2 regions of the Paenibacillus sp. 7523-1 genome follow, and region 2 is predicted to be linked to the other one. Evidence: riboswitches for the same ligand, from Rfam matches in the RefSeq annotation. Region 2 holds a riboswitch; the other holds the start of a gene.

Region 1 (7,648 bases), on a different contig from region 2:
GCTGCTGCGGAAGTATGGACTTGCCAAAGTCAGCATCATTACAGCGGCAGCCACACTTCATATCGCCGGACTGGAAAGAGAGGAAGCAGAGCAATTGAAGCGGAGTATCGGACATCTGGCGAAGGTGGAAGATCACGATGAATGAACCCAAGCATCTACATAAGCTGTACATGTTATTTCCCTTTTTTAGCGTAATGAAGTCCATCATTCCCATTCTTGTATTACTGATTATCAAAGGCGTGAATTGGAGCAAGTTTCCCTGGTATGGTTATGCGGCTGCCATTGTTCTATTTGCGCTTCCGTTTGTTCTGTATGGGTGGTTTAAATGGCGTAAGTTCAGCTACACGCTTCAGGATGATCGGATTGTGCTGCGTCAGGGCATATTTGTCCGGGAGGAGAAATCGATCTATTTCAGCCGTATTCACTCCATCCAGACACAGCAGCCTCTGATTCAGCGTTTGCTCCGGCTGGCACAGCTCAAGATTGAGACGCCGGGCGGTAGCAAAGAGGCCGATGGTGTATTACCCGCTCTCGCCGTTGCGGAGGCCGAGCGGGTAGAGCAGTGGTTATATCAGAAGCGGAATGAGGCTGTGAAGAAAGCGGAAGCACCTCTCTCAGCAGAACATACTGAAGATCTTAATTCAGATGAAGAGGGAGAATCTCCTGAGCAAGAGGAGGAGCACATCCAGGCATCCCCTCCGCTTATGCAGCCAGAACGGGAGGTTCTGCTGCGGCTGTCAGCCGGCAGGCTGTTTGCCGGAGCGCTGACCACGATGAATCTACCGCTCGTCGTCGTATTCGGTACGGGGGTTTATTCCTTCGCGGATGACCTGCTCCCTGCACACTTCTACAGCAGTTTGGTTGAGCGGGCTGGACAGCTGCCTGCAATCTGGTGGCTCGGACTTGTTCCTGTCATGTTTTTGCTGGCCTGGATCTTATCAGCTGTCCTGTTCACGATTAAGTATGCCGGATTCACGGTGGAGCAGGAAGGCGGTAATATTACGATTGTTTCCGGACTGCTCGACCGAAAGAAGCATGTGTTCTCTCCAGGGAAGGTCCAGGCGGTGGAGATCAGGGAGGGACTGCTGCGACAGCCGTTTGGTTATGCCGAGGTGGAGATTTTTGTTTTGACTTCAGAGACGGAGAAAAAAATGATGCTTCATCCGCTGCTGCCGCTCCGCGATGTCAATGAGCTGCTTGCCCGAATTGTACCGCAATTCGTCATGCAACCACCCGCTAACAGACCCCCGGACCGAGCTCGCTGGTTATTCTTACGCTGGAAACTGCTTGGTGCAGCCCTGCTGGGAACAGCGGGGACGGTGTTTCTTGGCCCGATGGGTGCATTTCTATTTCTGCTTATTCCCTTATGTGCCGTTTGGGGATACGGTTGCTTCAAGGATGAAGGGCTGAGTATTCAGGGCAAGCTGCTAACCATTCGCCACCGGGCCATCTCCCGCAGAACAGCGCTGATGCGCCGGCCTCATGTGGTCACAGTGGATACTGTGGCTACCCGAAGGCAGCGAAGCAAGTCCTTGTTATCCGTTCGGGCGAGGCTGATGGTGAATCGGGGCGGCTTCAAAGCCATATTCCTGGAATACGGCCAGGCTAATGCTGTAAAGGAATGGTTTCGGCAGGCTTCGGATTTGACCCAAAAATGATATAGAAAAGTAACTTGGATTAAAACGACTTGAGACTGCCAGATTAACGGCAGTTTTTTTTTCTGTACGGAAAGCCTTGCGAAACATGATGATCGACGCAGGCATTGTCCATTTTTTTACTGCGAAAAAGGATCAAATAGGAGATAATACAATTATTGGGTTTTAAATCAGTGCATTGAATGATTTAAGGAATGAATCCGGGAGGGATATGATGGATGAGCAATGATCGAGATCAGGGGAAAGGGAAGGACGCCGAGTCAGGTGGATGGAAACATGCCGGCTTGCTGCTGGGCGGAGTAGGCATATCCAATCTGGGGGATTTTATCTACATTGTGGCCATTAATTTGATGGTGCTTAACATGACACAGTCTCCGGCGGCAGTTGCAGGCTTGTGGATTATCTCGCCGATTGCCTCGGTATGCACCAAGTTCTGGTCAGGCAGTCTGATTGACCGCTATGACCAGCGGCAGCTGATGATTGGGGCGGATGTGGCGAGAGCTGTGCTCGTGGCACTGCTTCCGCTGATGCCCAGTCTATGGATGATGTACGGCATCATGTTTCTTGTCAGCATGTCGTCATCCATATTCGTGCCTTCTTCGCAGGTGTACATCACCCGGCTGGTTCCTGCTGAGCGGCGCAAGCGATTCAATTCCCTGCAGGCAATGATCAGCTCAGGTGCTTTTATTACAGGCCCAGCCATAGCCGGAGTCATGTTGATCTATCTGTCTCCTGCAGCGGCGATCTATGCCAATGCAGCTTCCTTTGTGGTATCGGCGCTTATCCTGATGTTACTGCCAAGGCTGGGCACGGGAGAGCAGAGCAGCGGTAGGACAAGGCTAACCCCTCGCCTGATCGCCCAGGATTGGCGAGCCGTGATGCTATTCAGTCGCCAAGCAGGATATGTGGTGGGCATCTATGCCTTGTTCCAGATTATTCTTGTTATTGGCATGTCGCTGGATGCACAGGAAGTGGTGTTTATCCGTCAAGTCATGAGCCTGTCCGAGTCACAGTATGGTGCGTTGATGAGTGTTACTGGAGCTGGATACATGGCGGGTTCTTTGCTGGTTTGGTTGTTCGCCAAACATTTGTCCATCCGTCACATGATGGGCGGGGGCGTGCTCCTGGTTGCGCTTGGTTATTTCCTGTTCGCTCGTTCGTTTTCGTTCGAACTTGCCGCATTCGCCTTTATTTTGCTCGGTTTGTGTTCGGCGCCAGCAAACACGGGACTGGTCACCTTTTATCAGAATAATATACCGGTAGACTTGATGGGGCGAATGAGCAGCGTACTTGGACTCATGCTGAGTGCATTGCAGGTCATTTCGATTTTGGTCATGGGTGTAGTTGCCGAAGTGATCTCTCTTCGAACGGTATATACGGTCGTTTCGGCAGTTCTGATGCTGGGTGCCCTTCTGTTATGGCTTACGAGCTGGCTTCCTTCAAGACAGTCAGTTTATAAGGATCACAGCTCTTCCTCAAAATCTCTCCATAGCTAGTCTATATCCTATTGGAAACTGAACGATTCCGTGGAAAGCTGCATATAATAGTAGAGGAATTTTGCCAAGATGATAATGATGCGTTACTTTTGTTGACATTACCTGTGTTGCATATTAATCTGTTATATGAATGATCAATCTTATAAGGACAACGTTTGATATGTGTTCAAGCGAATATATACGATACAGCGGATGAGAACGAGCGGGAGAGACCTCGGCAGGTCATTGGTTTCAGTAGGCTGCCAGGCACCGAAGGAGCAAGCCGCTGCGCACCCGGCGCAGGTGGTTAATCTCTCAGGTAAATGTACCATCGTTGGACGCAACTCTGGAGAGTGCGCGAATGCGCCACCCAAGGGGTATATGATGAGAAGGGTACCCCATGGGGGCGGCCTCTGATCATGAAACTCTCAGGTAACGAGGACAGAGAGAGGGCCTAAGGCCTTCTACTGTCCTTTTTTGATGTCATCATTCAGTAATGAAGGAACATTATGGTGCATGTCTGGATGGATATGACGATATGGAGGGGTGCAGGATGCGATTTAAAGATGTTTTTTCAATTATTGGTCCGTCGATGACGGGGCCTTCAAGTTCACATACAGCTGGGGCAGCGAGACTGGGGAGAATTGCAAGGCAGTGGCTGGGGTGTACCCCTGAACGTGCCAGGCTGACACTGTACGGCTCATTTGCCGATACGTACCAGGGTCATGGTACCGATCTGGCGTTGATTGGTGGTTTGCTTGACTATGTCACGGATGATCCGCGTATACCGGACGCCGAGGAATATGCCGAACAAGCAGGTATGGAGGTTGAGTTCTATACGAGTGGACTACCTGCTCCGCACCCCAATACGGTCAAGATTGAGCTGTGGCACGGCGATCGTCAATGTTCGCTCGTTGGTGCTTCGATTGGCGGTGGCAGCGTGTCGGTGCATACGTTAAATGATTTCCGGGTACAGATCAGCGGGGAATTCCCCACACTCGTTCTGCGTCATGCGGACAAGGCAGGTGTGCTTGCTTCCGTGACGTCTACGATCAGCTCCTCAGGGGTTAACATCGGTTATATGCAGGTAGACCGGAAAGCCCGGGATGGCGAAGCACTAACAGCGATGGAAATGGACGGAGCACCGAGTGCCGAGATGTTGGAACGTCTGCGTTCACTGGATCATGTGCTAGATATTCGCGTCATTGATTTGAAGAGAGGGGTTGATTCGGATGAGGTTTAAGCACTTGCATGAGCTGAATACGATCTGTACGGCTGAATCCAAAACCATTGCCCGGCTAATGATCGAGGAGCAGGTTCAGGAGACCAATACGCCGGAAGCGGACGTTGTGCGGCAGATGTCGGAATATTATCAGGTGATGAAAGAGGCTGTACGGAAAGGACTGACGGAGGACACCACTTCGCGCAGTGGCTTGACTGGCGGAGACGGCAAAAAGATGGCCGAATATATTCGCCAGGGCGAAACCTGCTCGGGTGACGCTTCCGCACTGGCAATGGCCTATGCCTTGTGTGTATCTGAAGTCAACGCATCGATGGGCCGGATTGTGGCAACACCTACAGCAGGTTCTTGCGGAATTATCCCTGGTGTATTCATCAGCTCCCAGGAGCGATTCGGATGGAGTGATGAGCATCTGGTGAACGGCTTATTCTGTGCAGGTGCAATTGGATATGTCATTGCCAATAACTCGTTTATTTCAGGTGCAGAGGGTGGCTGTCAGGCAGAAGTCGGTTCGGCGATCGGCATGGCTGCCGGTGCAATGGTGGAGCTGCGCGGAGGGACGCCGGAGCAGGTCGTTCATGCCGTAGGTCTCGCGTTAAAAAATACACTGGGCCTCATCTGCGATCCGGTCGCAGGGCTTGTTGAAATTCCATGCATCGTCCGCAACGGACTGGGTGCGGTAACGGCACTGGCTGCAGCCGATATGGCGCTGGCCGGGGTAAGAAGTGCCATTCCATCGGATGAAGTCATCGACGTCATGCTGGAAGTGGGAAGTGCGATGCCGAGCAGGCACCGCGAGACAGCGCAGGGCGGGTTAGCCCAGACGCCGACAGGCCGGAAAATGATGGAGAAGCTGGCGAAACCCAAAGCGAAACGTGCGGAATCTGAAGCTGAGTCCGAACCACAGAACACGAAGGGTAATTCGAAAGAGCAGGCATAGAACGAAGCCGACAGGATAGGATTTATTATACGGGAGACAAAATGGAGAAAAGCGTCCGCTGGCCTTTACAGGTCATGCAGGACGCCTTTTTTTTATTTGAAGAGCAAGAGCCTCAGCCTAACTCCGGGCTTTACAGGAGAAAGCTCATGTAATCTACGACGATGAGAAATAAATATTTACCCGTTTATCCCTGACTGATATCCGTACTTAACACGGCATAACCGTATGCTGGCAGTTCAACAGCGAGAACATCGCCGTCCCTGGCCGTACGGTGGTTACCGTCCAACAATTCGGTCCATTCGTCCGCACCCGCCTCGAATTCAATGATCGCCGTTTCCTCCGAACGATTGAACAGAACGAGAATGCGTTCATCCTCACTCTGCCGTTCGAGAATCAGCTGGCTACCTTCAGGACGGGCTTGTAAGAATCGAACATGACCTTCTGCACGAAGAGCGGGATGGGCATGGCGAAGGGCGATAAGCTGCTGATAAAAGGTGAACAATTCACGGTCCTGCTTCGCCTCGTCCCACTCCATGCATTTCCGGCAGCCCGGATCATGGTCGCCATCCAGCCCGATCTCGTCTCCGTAATATATGCACGGCGTGCCCAGATAAGTGAACTGGAACAATGCTGCCAGTTTCATCTTGCGCTGATCACCTTCACACAGCGTCAGCAGCCTTGGCGTATCATGGCTATCCAGCAGGTTGAACGCTACTTCGCTGGCTTGCAGTGGATAACGTGACAGCTGCCGTCCGATGGAATTCGCGAACGTCTCGGCATTCATTTTATTTTTGACAAAGAAACCATTCACGGCATCGGTAAACGGATAGTTCATGGCAGCGTCGAACTGATCACCTTGCAGCCATGCCGAGGATTCATTCCAGATTTCTCCGAGAATATACGCCTCTGGATTCGCAGCCTTGACCACCCGGCGGAAATCGCGCCAGAATGCATCATCCACTTCGTCCGCAACGTCCAGCCGCCAGCCGTCCATACCCACTTCCTTGATCCAATACTCGGCTACCTTCAGCAGGTAGTCCTTCACCTCCGGATTTTCCGTGTTCAGCTTCGGCATGTGAGGCTCAAATCCAAAGGTCTCATACGTAGGTATGCCATCCTTCACATCCAGCGGGAATTCATGAACATGGAACCAATCCTTGTATTTGGACTTCTCCCCGTTCTCCTGTACGTCCACAAATGGGGCAAACGTCTTCCCGGAATGATTGAACACCGCATCGAGAAGCACCCGGATACCGCGTTCATGACACAGCTTGACCAATTTTTTCACGGTGTCTGCATCACCAAAATGCCGATCTACCCGGAGGTAATCCTCGGTATCATATTTATGATTGGTGGTTGCTTCGAAGATGGGGGTAAAATAAATGGCATTAATGCCTAGCTCACAGAGGTAGTCCAGATGATCCATCACACCCTGGAGGTCACCTCCAAAGAAGTTGGATGGTGTAGGCTCGCCGCCCCATGGTTCAACATTCTCCGGATTCAGTTCCGGATTGCCGTTGGCAAATCGCTCGGGGAAGATCTGATAGAAAACCGCATCCTTGACCCACTCAGGCGGCGTAAAGACTGCACCCTGGTGGATATAGGGGAACTGAAACATCTGCCCCGGATCGTCCGGTTCGTCTTCCTGAAAACCCGTTTCGGACATCCAGATCTGCTCGTCTCCGCTTATGAGTAAAAAGGAGTATTTCAGACGATGGTACGGAGGCTTTATTTCGCCTTCATAGTAGTCGAACATGGAGTCTGAGGTGAACTTGGTTAAAGAGATCTGCTTTTTGGTATTTTCCCATGCGTATTTGTCGCCAGTCATGGCGTATACCTCGGTGAGATCATTCTTTTTGGCACGCAGGCGCAGGCGAACAGTATCCTTATCGTAGGCATATGCCCAGTTCCGTTTGGGTTGATGATAGATGGCTTCCAGCAGCATGTTCAAATTCCTCCCGTCTATTCACTTCATATGTACTTCATGGACATCAGGCATGGCATTTCTGTAGCTGAAGATTAAGGTATAATACTAATGAAAGTAACGGAGTAGTCCCTTTAGATGGTGCTTCGTTCATACATACAGCTTACTCCAATATGTTCAGATATATAATTAACCCAAAGGGTACAGAAAGGAAACGAATCTACGCATGAAAACAAAACTGTTATACATTGAGGACGATACGGAAATCGCGACATGGGTCAGGGCTGACCTGGAGGAACGCGGTTATGAGGTCATATGGCTGGGAAGCGGAGAGGGGGCAGCCGAAGCTGCCGGGGGCTGCTCACTCATTATTTTGGATGTCATGCTGCCCGGACTGGATGGATTTACGGTAGG
Region 2 (7,648 bases):
CGGCAGTAATGTGTCCTGCGTCTTTCAGAATCTGTCCTGCCATGCGAATAGCCTCATATTTGTCCTGTGCCGTTGCGTTCATAACCACTTTATCTGTTGTAAGTATACTCATGTTTGTTAACCTCCAATTTCGGTTTTACTTCGATAAAATCCAACCAATTCCCGGGACAGATAATGAATAAGATCATCCCGGATTCCCTTTTCCAGCAGTGTAATCATCTCATCCTGCAGTAACAATGCGCTGATCTCGCTTAGCACCTCCAGGCTCTCCCGGGATAGCTCCCTCGGCCCAACCATCAGAAGAATATGGCTGATGCCAACCTGGTCCTCCGTCGTCACAAGCAGCGGCTCTGATAATTGAAACAGGCTGATGGACGGCCTATATATGCTATCACTGCGGGTATGAAACAGCGCGAGTGATGTATCGGGAATTTTCTGGCTGCCCACCTTCTCCCGCGCTTCAAGCAGCCTGGCGATTTCTTCTGGATCCTTAAGCACCCCGGATTCCTGCAGTACCTTACACATGGCAAATGCCGTTTCATAGAAGCCCATCTTACGGTTATCCAGTGGAAACACCTGAAACTTGCCTGTGATCCTAACGATTTCAATAAGTGTGGCATCAAGCCCCGCTGGATCAGCATGGCGGTCAGGTGCCTTTCCACTGGCTTTACTCTCTCCATACTTAACTTGTACCCGCTGCAGCGTCGTATTTTGAATGTACAGACGCAAACGTTCACTTTCTTCCGCTGTTAACAAGGGACTTACCTTGTAATACTGATGCGGTTCCATCGGCAGATCGACTGTGGATAAAATGAGGTCATAATCCTCTTCGGGGATCCGAGCCGCCTCATACCATGATGCACTGTCAACGATCCGGATCTCCGGAATCTCTTTGGACAACCGGCTGGAAAGCATACGGGATGAGCCAATTCCGCTTGTGCACACGATAATGGCCCGAATCTCGCGCTTCAGCACACGCAATCGCTCGATGGAAGCGCCAAAATGCATGACCAGGAATCCAATTTCCTCATCCGGCACGTCCGTATCCGGCCATGCGTCATGCACTGCGTTCTTCACATCCCCGAACAACGAATCGTAATCCTTGCGAATCTGCTGAAGCAGTGGATTACGTATGCTTTGCCTGCCTCCAATCCGCTCCATCACCGGCTGCATATGGGCAATCAGCCCTTCCCGCAGAAGACGATCTTCCTGAAATGCATAACCCGTTCTCCCCTGCATCTGATCCATCAGGGAACGAACCATGTCCAGCAATACCAGATCGTCAACAGGCAGTAAGCGTGTGGAGTGAATAAGCTGCTCGGTTTCAATTAATAATTTGTGCAAATAGCTCTGTTCTTCCTTGGCAAACGAGATGCCAAGCTGATCGGAGAGCACGCTGCATAGTCTCGCAGCCATGTATTCAGGCACGCTCTGATCTCCAGTAGAAGGGTAAACCGCTTTTTTATCCGAAGAAGGAATACGTCCGACGATAAACCCCTTGCGAATGCGCACCAGCGCAACGGACAGTTGAATAAGCAATTTGGTATACTGTCGCTCGGGAATATTTTCGAGCCAGTCAATATCCGGCTGCCATAACGCATTCTCGACCGTCAGTACATCACGATGACCAATCATGCCCAGCAGCTTCTGGTTCACCTTGGAAATTCCCTGGTCAGGTTGCCTTCCGAACAGATCAGATTCATCCAGATATTCAAGCGCAAGTCCTGCGATTGCTGCGCGATAGGCCGTTTCACTGCCATTGATCTTCACTCCGTAACCTCGCCTGCGAACGAGCTTCAGGCCCGCTTGACGAATCCGGGGTTCCAGTTCATCCAGATCATTGCTCACGGTCGAGACTGTTACTCTCAGATCCGATGCGAGCGCAAGCAGTTTTACAGGCTCCGCCTCATCCAGCAAAATACAAAGCATGAAGAGTTTACGCTCTTCGGGCGTAAACTCCACATATTCGTTCAGCTCCAGCTGCTCACGCAGTGAAGCCAAATCATCGGAACCAGGGTCTATTCGGACCCCGGTTCCTGATTTTTTTTCCAATTTCATGCCAAAGGGTTCAAGCCACTTCTCAATCATCTGAAGCTCCCGATGGACGGTTCGTGTACTGACTTTGACCGCTATTGCAATGTCGCCGGCGGTTACTTCCTGCGGATGTTCCAACAGGAACTCCACAATTTCACGCTGTCTTTTCGTAATACTCATATCTCAAGCCTCCGGCTCAGGGAAAACGATCGCAACCTGTTATTTCAGGCGTTCAACGAGCGCATCGTATTCCGGGCTTTTTAGGAAGTTGTCGATGGATATATGTTCTGCGTTCGGTGCCACGCTGCGGGCACGGTCCGTCAATGTCTTCTGCGTAATAACAACGTCTGCGTCCTGCGGGATATCACTGATTGCCGTGTTGGTTACTGCAACGTCAATCCCTTCAGCTTTCATCTTCTTGCGGAGAATGGAAGCCCCCATGGCACTTGAACCCATACCTGCATCACAGGAGAAGACGATTCTCTTCACATCGGTTTTTGCTTTCACAGTTGAAGAAGCCAAATCCGCGGCTCTGTCTGCTTCACGATTATCTGCTGTAACAGCAGCATTCGCTGTATTGCCCTGGCTCTTCATGTCTTTCATGCGATTCGCTGCAGACTCCAGATCTTCTTCTTTTTGCTTACCTGTTTTCAGCAGCAGTGCTGCAACCAGGAAGGATACGATAGCGGCCACAGCCACCCCGGCGAGCATCGGCAGATATCCACCTTTTGGCGTTAACAGGGAATATGCAATGATACTACCCGGTGAAGGTGCTGAAACCAGTCCTGCTCCGGTAAGCATGAAGGTTGCTGTACCTGCCACGCCGCCTGCGATTGCCGCAAGAATCAGAATCGGTTTCATCAGAATGTAAGGGAAATAAATTTCATGAATTCCCCCGAAGAAGTGGATGATAACCGCACCCGGTGCGGAAGATCTTGCTGTTCCACGACCGAAGAAGCAGTAAGCCAGCAGGATACCAAGTCCGGGACCCGGGTTCGATTCAAGCATGTATAATACGGATTGACCCAATTCTCTCGCTTGATCTGTTGCAATCGGTGTTAGAATGCCGTGGTTGATTGCATTGTTCAGGAACAATACCTTCCCTGGTTCAATGATCAGGTTGACGAGTGGGAGCAATCCCAGATTCATCAGCCCCTGTACACCAGCCGATAATACGGTGCTAATTCCTTCTACAGCAGGTCCGATACCCAGCAGTGCAATGATCGCCAGGATACCACCGATAATACCGGCTGAGAAGTTATTAACCAACATCTCGAACCCTGCTTTGATCTTGCCTTCAACGGCTTTATCAAACTTCTTGATGATCCATGCAGCCAGTGGTCCGGCAATCATGGCACCCAGGAACATCGGAATGTCACTGCCGACGATAACCCCTATAGTCATGATGGCACCAATGACACCACCACGCTGGCCATGCACCATCGTACCTCCAGTGTAACCGATAAGCAGTGGCAGCAAATATTTGATCATCGGATCTACTAACAGTGCCAGATCCGCGTTAGGGAACCAGCCCTTTTCAATAAAGAGTGCCGTTATTAATCCCCATGCAATAAATGCACCCATATTCGGCATAACCATACCACTCAGGAATCGGCCAAAACGCTGAACGCCTACCCGGAGACTGCCTTTGGAATTGGACGTTTGGTCCAAGTTACTCATTGTATTATCCTCCTCGGATCAAGTAGTTATCATTTATGAAAGGGGTATCATTTCTCCCCTGCTGTTATCCTAAGCCAGATTGGTCTCCGGTTCAACGAAATGAAAGCGTACTTTCGTCATGATCATTGATGACAACATTGTGTTTATGTAATCGTTTTTATGGTGATGAGAGGGTTCTAACCATTGATATACTTGGCTTTTTTCGTGTGTGACTTATATCATTTACGGTGTTGGATTCTATAATATAGCTTGTGCGATTCAGCCTTATTCCATCCTGTTCAAGTACCTCATCTGACAACAAGCCTGTCTTTCAGAACACGAAAAAGCCTGCATGAGCTTTAAAGCTCACACAGACTCTGAAGACGTGCACGACCGTCCAATGTATAAAAAATCATAGATTAATAAAGGTTATTTAGTGCAAATATATTCTACTCCTCGGTGTGCTTACGATATGCATCAGCATTCATCAGTTTCGACAACGCTACTGTCAAATCACCTTCAACACGTATCTCGATCATCCAGCCTTCTTCGTAAGGCGAACTGTTGACGAGTTCAGGTGCATCCTGCAGTGCTTCATTCACGGCAATAATGGAACCACTTACCGGAGAAAACAAATCTGAAACCGTCTTAACGGATTCAATCGTACCAATACTTTCTTCCGCTTTTACATCCGATTCAAGGTCAGGCAATTCCACAAACACAATGTCACCCAGCTGATGCTGCGCGAACTCGGTAATGCCGATCCGTACAGTATCCTCCCCTACGGTTTGCACCCACTCGTGCTCTTCACTGTACAGGAAATCACTTTTCAATTCGCTCATCGATATCCGCCTCGCTTTTCATTAATGAGTGCATGCGTCCTTCGGCCAACCCTTTTTCCCAGAACATAGCGTAAGATATTTTTGAATGAAATGTCAAGATACCTCACAAATTATTTGATTTTTGATGATTACAGCCTGTAACGCAAACACCCTCACTCTACATATAATGGGTAATATTAGAATAGTAAGCGCACTCTTTTTATATACACGAACAATAATTATAAACTAATAAATATTATTCGGTTTTTTATTCATTTTCGTGATATCGTTCTTGACATCGATAGTGGATTCACGTTTTAATGAGAGAGTAAATGTTAATTGTTGTGTGCATCACCCGCGGATGAATGTAAAGGGAGAGATTACCCGTGACGCCCAACTCTTGGGATGCATGCGGTAACGCCGAAGGAGTAAACCACCCGACAAGCGGGAGGTGAATCTCTCAGGCAAAAGGACTTTTACGGGACGCAACTCTGGAGAGCATCTATTCGCCCTGTATGGGGCGTTTTGATCACCCAAGGGGAAACCTGCTGCAACTTATTGGCGGGGTAACTCTCAGGTACCAAGGACAGAGCCTAAGAATACAGCGTGCTTCTGGCATGCCGGTTCTTTGGCCTGTCCTTTTCCTTTTTCCCAAAAAAACGAAAGTCAGGATCGAGCCGGCGCTGTCATCAGCAGCCTTAATCATACTTATCCAAGAAAAGAATGCATCATTCATGTTATACACTCGGCCCGGTAGCGGCCATAACGAGGTGATTTGATGTCCGATTTGCTTAGAACTCCACTCTATCCACTTTATCAGCAATATGAAGGTGTACGGTGCATCGATTTTGGCGGCTGGGAGCTTCCGGTGCAATTCAGCGGGATTCAGAAGGAACATGAAGCGGTGCGCGAACGGGCTGGACTGTTCGATGTATCCCACATGGGTGAATTCACGGTGCAGGGTGAACAGGCCGAAGCATTTTTGCAGAAACTGACGACCAACGACGTGACCGCACTGGTTCCCGGCCAGGCACAATACACGTTAATGTGTTACCCGGACGGTGGCGTAGTGGACGATCTGCTCGTATACAAGCTGGAAGATCAGCATTATATGCTTGTCGTGAATGCCTCCAATATCGACAAGGACTGGGCATGGCTGCAGGAGCACATGGTCCCTGGGGTGAGCATGACGAATGACTCCGCGGAAACAGCTCTCCTGGCTCTACAGGGCCCGCTTGCTGCAGACATCATTGGAAAAGTTACAGATACCGACGTATCCATAATAGAGCCTTTTCGTTTTGTACAGAATGCTGAGGTCTGTGGTGTAAAACTGCTCCTGTCCCGCACCGGTTATACCGGAGAAGACGGCTTCGAACTATACGTACAGGCAGATCAGGCCGCTGCGGTCTGGAACGGATTGATGGAGGCTGGCGCTGATCACGGACTGGTTCCGGCTGGGCTTGGTGCACGGGATACACTTCGATTCGAAGCGAAGATGCCCCTCTACGGACAGGAATTGTCGCCGACCATTTCACCGCTGGAAGCAGGCGTTGGCATGTTTGTGAAGCTGAATGCCGGACCTTTTATCGGACACGAAGCGCTATTGCAGCAAAAAAATGATGGACCTGCCCGCAAACTGGTTGGTATTGAAGTACTGGAACGCGGGATTCCACGTCCCCACTATCCCATCTACTCTGAAGGTGTGCAGATCGGAGAAGTAACGACAGGTACACAGTCGCCTACGCTGAAGCGCAATTTGGGACTCGCACTGATTGACAGCAAGTATGCTGCGCTGGGTACCCAGCTGGAGATTGAGATTCGCGGCAAAAAGCTGAAAGCCGAAGTTGTGAAGACCCCTTTTCATAAACGGACACGTACGTCAAAGACACCTACCCAAGGAGCTGAGCAAGCATGAGCAAGCACCGCTACATTCCCATGACTGAACAGGATCAGAGCGCCATGCTCGCAACCATCGGTGTGGACACGATTGAAGATCTGTTCCAGGACATTCCGCAGGAGATTCGTTATCAAGGCGAGCTGCCTGTTTCCTCCAAACTGGATGAATACGCACTGACACGTCATATGTCTAAGCAAGCCGGCGCGAATGCCAATTTTGAGACACACGCCAGTTTCCTGGGTGCAGGCATTTACGATCATCACATCCCTTCCGTTATTAATCACGTCATTTCCCGTTCCGAGTTCTATACTGCCTATACGCCATATCAACCTGAAATCAGTCAGGGCGAGCTCCAGGCGATCTTCGAATTCCAATCGTATATCTGTGAACTGACCGGCATGGCTGTAGCCAATGCGAGCATGTATGATGGCGCAACCGCATTTGCGGAAGCAGGGAACCTGGCCGCTGCGGCAACCCGTCGCAAACAGCTGATCGTATCCCGTACCGTTCATCCAGAAGCGCGCCAGGTATTGCAGGCTTATGCACACGGTCTGAATTTGGAGATTGTCGAGATTGGTTATCAGAATGGGGTGACCGACTGGGAGGCCCTTCAAGCGGCCGTATCGGATGATACCGCAGCCGTCATGATCCAGAGCCCGAACTTCTTCGGTGCCGTGGAAAATGTAAAACAGGCTGCAGACCTCGCGCATGCGCACAAGGGTCTGCTCGTAGTCAGCGCAAATCCGCTGGCGCTTGGTATGCTTGAAGCTCCAGGCAAGCTGGGTGCCGACATCGTTGTCGGTGATGCACAGCCCCTTGGCATCTCCGCTTCGCTAGGTGGTCCTACATGTGGATATTTCGCTGTATCCCAGACGCATATGCGCCGGATTCCTGGCCGAATCGTTGGCCAGACAACCGATCGCAACGGCAAACGCGGTTTTGTACTGACGCTCCAAGCGCGCGAACAGCATATCCGCCGCGAAAAGGCGACATCCAATATTTGCTCCAATCAGGCATTGCTTGCCCTTAGCGCTTCGGTGTATATGTCTACTATGGGAAGACAGGGCATGATGGATGTGGCTGATCTGAATTTGCAAAAGAGTCATTATGCTCTTCAAGCACTGACTGCAATTCCTGGAGTCAGCCTTACTTTTAAAGCACCTACATTCAATGAGTTTGTCATCAAGCTGCCTGAAGGGACAGACATCGATGCCCTTCAGTTGAAGCTGCTGGATGC

The links. Region 2 has a riboswitch for glycine ahead of gcvT (glycine cleavage system aminomethyltransferase GcvT). Riboswitches for the same ligand answer to the same signal wherever they lie in the genome.
Region 1: it holds a riboswitch for glycine, as region 2 does, so the genes downstream of both, sdaAB (L-serine ammonia-lyase, iron-sulfur-dependent subunit beta) here and gcvT (glycine cleavage system aminomethyltransferase GcvT) in region 2, are expected to answer to the same signal.

What each region holds. Positions count from the first base shown of each region.
Region 1 covers NZ_NPBR01000024.1:166,113-173,760, reverse strand. The annotation lists gene CHH60_RS24325 (PH domain-containing protein) at 1-145, shown strand, start outside; gene CHH60_RS24320 (PH domain-containing protein) at 138-1,658, shown strand; gene CHH60_RS24315 (MFS transporter) at 1,874-3,151, shown strand; glycine riboswitch at 3,345-3,470, shown strand; glycine riboswitch at 3,475-3,577, shown strand; gene sdaAB (L-serine ammonia-lyase, iron-sulfur-dependent subunit beta) at 3,684-4,373, shown strand; gene sdaAA (L-serine ammonia-lyase, iron-sulfur-dependent, subunit alpha) at 4,363-5,310, shown strand; gene CHH60_RS24300 (alpha-glycosidase) at 5,495-7,255, opposite strand; gene CHH60_RS24295 (response regulator transcription factor) at 7,461-7,648, shown strand, end outside.
Region 2 covers NZ_NPBR01000010.1:501,943-509,590, forward strand. The annotation lists gene CHH60_RS14330 (PTS sugar transporter subunit IIA) at 1-112, opposite strand, end outside; gene CHH60_RS14335 (BglG family transcription antiterminator) at 118-2,214, opposite strand; gene CHH60_RS14340 (PTS mannitol transporter subunit IICB) at 2,254-3,714, opposite strand; gene gcvH (glycine cleavage system protein GcvH) at 4,143-4,535, opposite strand; glycine riboswitch at 4,876-5,000, shown strand; glycine riboswitch at 5,004-5,106, shown strand; gene gcvT (glycine cleavage system aminomethyltransferase GcvT) at 5,293-6,429, shown strand; gene gcvPA (aminomethyl-transferring glycine dehydrogenase subunit GcvPA) at 6,426-7,648, shown strand, end outside.